One region of the Nocardioides dilutus genome, then DNA from elsewhere that is predicted to be linked to it. Evidence: predicted binding sites of a transcription regulator. Region 1 holds the regulator's gene; the other holds the start of a gene.

Region 1 (2,394 bases):
GGTGATGCCTTCTTCGGGTGAGCTGCTCATGGGACGCGGGTACCCGCCGGCACCCGCGCTCAGACCAGCGGCAGCCGCTTCTGGGCGCGCGGCAGGTGCTCGTAGCCACGGCGGACGGCGGCCGCCAGCTCCTCGCGCGGGTAGGGCCACTCGGCGGCGTCCAGCGCCTCGGCGACGGGGATGCCGCGGGTGGCCAGGTCCCGGATCGTCTCGGCGACCACGCCGATGGCATTGCGCTGCTCCTCGACGAAGTCCCGGCCCACGGGAGCGCCGTGCCCCGGCACGACGACGCTCGCGGCGGTGGTCAGCCCCAGCACGATGTCGAGGCTGAGCGGCCACTCCATCGGGTAGCAGTCATCACCGAAGCCGGGAACGCCCTGGCGCGCCATGGACTCCTCGACGAGGTCGCCGGCGAGGAGGACATCCGCGTCCGGGACCCGCACGACCAGGTCGCCGGCGGTGTGACCGCGGCCGGGATGGACGAGCTCGACCAGCCGGTCGCCCAGGTCGAGTGCGACGGCCGAGGAGAAGGTGGTCTCGGCGGGCACGATCTCGGTCGTCTGCACCTCGTCGCGGTGCGGGTCGCCGCGATTGTCGTCCTCGTCGTAGAGCGTCTTGACCCGCTCGCCGGCGGCCAGCGTCCGCGCGGCCGCGACCTCGTGGGCGTGGATCGGGACCGGTCCGTAGGCTGCCCGGAACGCGCCGTTGCCGAAGGTGTGGTCGAAGTGCTCGTGGGTGTTGACCACGGCCCGGACCTCGCCGGCGCCGAGGCGGCGTACGTCGTCGACGACCGCCCGCGCCGCGAGGTCGGACGCATGGGTGTCGACGACCAGCAGCCCGTCGGCGCCGCCGACCAGCGTGACGTTGACGTCGAACCAGTCGTATCTCGCGACCCAGACCCGGTCCGCGACCTCGGTGAACGTCACCCGGTGGAGCGTACGTCGTAGGATTGGCACTCCGTAGATCCGAGTGCCAGGAGGTGGCCGTGCAGGAGGACCGCAAGCTCGCCGTCCTGCGCGCGATCGTGGAGGACTACGTCGCCACCGAGGAGCCCGTGGGCTCCAAGGCGCTCGTCGAGCGGCACCGGCTGGGCGTCAGCCCGGCAACCGTCCGCAACGACATGGCGACCCTCGAGGACGAGGGCTACATCACCCAGCCGCACACCAGCGCCGGTCGCGTGCCCACCGACAAGGGCTACCGGCTGTTCGTCGACCGGCTGACCACGGTCAAGCCGATGAGCCCTGCCGAGAAGCGGGCCATCTCCACCTTCCTCGACGGCGCGGTCGACCTCGACGACGTCGTGACGCGGTCGGTGCGGCTGCTGTCCCAGCTGACCCGCCAGGTCGCGGTGGTCCAGTACCCGACGCTCTCCAGGTCCACCGTGCGTCACGTCGAGCTGGTGGCCCTGGCCCCGACCCGGCTCCTCGTCGTGCTGATCCTGAGCTCGGGACGGGTCGAGCAGCGCGTGGTCGAGGTCGCCGGGCCGCTGACCGACGAGGTCCTCGCCGACCTGCGCACCGTGATCGGCCGCGCGGCCACCGGCGAGGTCATCGCCGACGCGGTGAGCGCGCTCCGCGGCCTCCAGTCCGCAGACCCGACCACCGCCGTCGTGGTCGACGTGCTGGTCGACGCCATGGTCGACCACCGCTCCGACGAGCGGATCGCCGTGGGTGGCACCGCCAACCTGGCGCGCTACGGCGACCACTTCGACTCCGCCGTACGCCCGCTGCTCGAGGCGCTCGAGGAGCACGTCGTGCTGCTCAAGCTGCTCGGTGAGGCGACCGAGGGCGGCACCGTCACCGTCCGGATCGGGCACGAGGGCCCCTACGAGGAGCTGTCGTCCACCTCGGTGGTGGCCACCGGCTACGGCCCGCACGACGAGGCCGTCGCCACGCTGGGCATCGTCGGACCGACCCGCATGGACTACCCCGGCACGATGGCGGCGGTGCGTGCTGTGGCCCGTTATGTCTCCCGCCTCCTCGACGAGGCCTGACCCACCAGCCCGAACCCCAGCCCGAACCCCAGCCCGAACCCCAGCCCCAACCCGAGCCCGAACCCCAGCCTGAAACCGGAAGGACACGAGTGAGCCAGGACCTGTACGACCTCCTGGGTGTCGCCCGCGACGCGGACCCCGACACCATCAAGAAGGCCTACAGACGACTCGCGCGCCAGCTGCACCCCGACGTCAACCCCGACCCGGAGACGCAGGAGCGCTTCAAGGAGGTCTCGCGCGCCTACGAGGTGCTGTCCGACCCCCAGAAGCGTGCTGCCTACGACCGAGGTGGAGATCCGTTCGGCGGCGCCGGCTTCGGCGGCCAGGGCGCCGGCTTCTCGTTCACCGACATCATGGACGCCTTCTTCGGCGGCCAGCCCGGCGCGCAGTCGCGCGGGCCG
Region 2 (2,394 bases), on a different contig from region 1:
GGTGATGACGACCTTGCGGGCCTGGCCGAGCAGCTCGATCCCGGTGTTCTCCAGCTTGAGGCCGACCTCCTCGGAGATGACCTGGCCGCCGGTCAGGATCGCGATGTCCTGGAGCATGGCCTTGCGGCGGTCGCCGAAGCCCGGGGCCTTGACGGCGACGGACTTGAAGGTTCCGCGGATCTTGTTGACGACCAGGGTCGACAGCGCCTCGCCGTCGGTGTCCTCGGCCAGGATCAGCAGCGGCTTGCCGGACTGCATGACCTTCTCGAGCAGCGGCAGCAGGTCCTTGACGCTGGAGATCTTCTGGTTGGCGATGAGGATGTAGGGGTCCTCCAGCACCGTCTCCATGCGCTCGGGGTCGGTCACGAAGTAGGCCGAGATGTAGCCCTTGTCGAACCGCATGCCCTCGGTCAGCTCGAGGTCCAGCCCGAAGGTGTTGGACTCCTCGACGGTGATGACGCCTTCCTTGCCGACCTTGTCCATCGCCTCGGCGATGATCTCGCCGACGGTCGGGTCCGCGGCCGAGATCGACGCGGTCGAGGCGATCTGCTCCTTGGTCTCGACGTCCTTGGCCATGCCGAGCAGCTGCTCTGACACGGCCTCGACGGCGGCCTCGATGCCGCGCTTGAGACCCATGGGGTTGGCGCCGGCGGCCACGTTGCGCAGGCCCTCGCGGACCATCGCCTGGGCCAGGACGGTCGCGGTCGTCGTGCCGTCACCGGCGACGTCGTCGGTCTTCTTCGCGACCTCCTTGACCAGCTCGGCGCCGATCTTCTCGTAGGGGTCCTCGAGCTCGATCTCCTTGGCGATGCTGACACCGTCGTTGGTGATCGTGGGCGCGCCCCACTTCTTCTCGAGGACGACATTGCGGCCCTTGGGACCGAGCGTGACCTTGACGGCGTCGGCGAGGGTGTTCATCCCTCGCTCGAGACCGCGTCGGGCCTCCTCGTTGAAAGCAATCAGCTTCGGCATAGCTCCTGGGGTTCCTCACAGTGAGTGGTGGCTAAGAGATGACTGTGTTGTCACTCTCCTGTCGAGAGTGCCAGCATCAAGTATTAGCACTCGCCCTAGGCGAGTGCAAGGCGGGTCCCAGTCTCACCAAGCTCAGTCGAAGTCCCAGCCGAAGGCCCACGCGCCCGCCAGCAGGGGCACCGCCGCGAGTCCGACGGCCAGCCACAGCGCCCCGAGAGCGCGCCGCTGCCGCCACCCCCAGCCCAGGCCGGCGAGGGAGGCGACCAGCCCGGCCACGGTGAAGTGGCCGCCGACCGCGTTGGTGGCCCAGGTCGCGCCGGTCGCCAGGGCGAGAGCCCAGGCCAGCGGGTGGGTCGTCTGCGGCCGGCCCGCCATGGTCCGAGCGAGCGCGACCGCGACGAGGACGACGCCGGCGTACCAGAGCCAGTGGCCGACGTACTCGTCCCAGAGCTCGGCGGCGGGTGACGGATCGGCGTTCCAGATCGAGTTGGCAGCCAGGTGGATGCCGTGCCCCGAGACGTACAGCCACGACCCGATCCCGAGCAGGACGTACGTCGCCCGGTCGGCCTGCGCCGCGAGTGCCACCAGCAGCGCAGGGGTGAGGACCAGGAGCGGGACGAGGAGGTCGACCCAGTCGGTGACCCGGGTCCCGCGACCGGCCTCGCCCAGACCGCCGGGGAGCGACCCGAGGTGGTGGCACAGGTTGTAGGCGACCGCCGTCAGCGCGAGTGCGACACCGTGGCGGGCACTCGGCACGGGGTCAGGCACGGGGTCATGATGCCCCGCCGCCCGCGCCGAGCCTGGCAAAGCTCGCCAGGAGGTACTGCCCCTCGATCCTCGACACCAGGCCGAAGTCGTCGGTGCCCACCGTCCACGCGACCAGCGCGGGGGCGGTCTGCCTCGACTCGTAGACCAGGGTCCGGTCGTCCAGCCAGCCAGCGACCGGGCAGCACTGGAGGAACCGGCCCTCGTGCCCGCCGTCGCGGATGTCCCACATCATCGCCAGGACGGACGTCGTACCGCCGGCCGAGGCGACGATGAACTCCGGCTCCGACAGATAGCTCCCCGCGTCCGCGACCGGGATCGGCACCCCCATCCCGTAGGCCTGCGCCTGGGACCCGTCGTGACGGCGGGTCGGCCCGAAGGCCTGTGCCGACCCGACGTCGAACGGCGGTTCGAACGACTGCGAGCGCTGGTCGCTGAGCTGAGCTCCCGTGACGTCGTAGACCGGCCCGGCGCCACCGGCCTGCCTGGGAGGCAGGACGAAGGCGTCGTCGGCGACCCAGGTGACGAAGCGGGTGACCCGGTCGCCGGTGGCGATCGAGCGCCACTCCCGGGTGGCGACGGTATAGACGGCCACCCCGTCGTTCTGCGGGAAGACGAGGTAGTCGCCCCTGGGCGACAGCATCGACTGGTGGACCG

Evidence for each region. The regulator HrcA, encoded in region 1, represses chaperone genes, less so after heat shock. The targets are predictions, from matches to a motif close to TTGGCACTCGNNNNNNNCGAGTGCCAA.
Region 2: groL (chaperonin GroEL) is a predicted target of HrcA. The motif match lies at 1,056-1,082, and genes of this name have one in related genera.

The regions. Positions count from the first base shown of each region.
Region 1 covers NZ_BAAGYA010000002.1:1,232,127-1,234,520, forward strand. The annotation lists gene ACYVC6_RS15595 (hypothetical protein) at 1-30, opposite strand, end outside; gene ACYVC6_RS15600 (MBL fold metallo-hydrolase) at 60-926, opposite strand; gene hrcA (heat-inducible transcriptional repressor HrcA) at 986-1,993, shown strand; gene dnaJ (molecular chaperone DnaJ) at 2,083-2,394, shown strand, end outside.
Region 2 covers NZ_BAAGYA010000001.1:1,410,368-1,412,761, reverse strand. The annotation lists gene groL (chaperonin GroEL) at 1-972, opposite strand, end outside; gene ACYVC6_RS06825 (hypothetical protein) at 1,105-1,740, opposite strand; gene ACYVC6_RS06820 (hypothetical protein) at 1,745-2,394, opposite strand, start outside.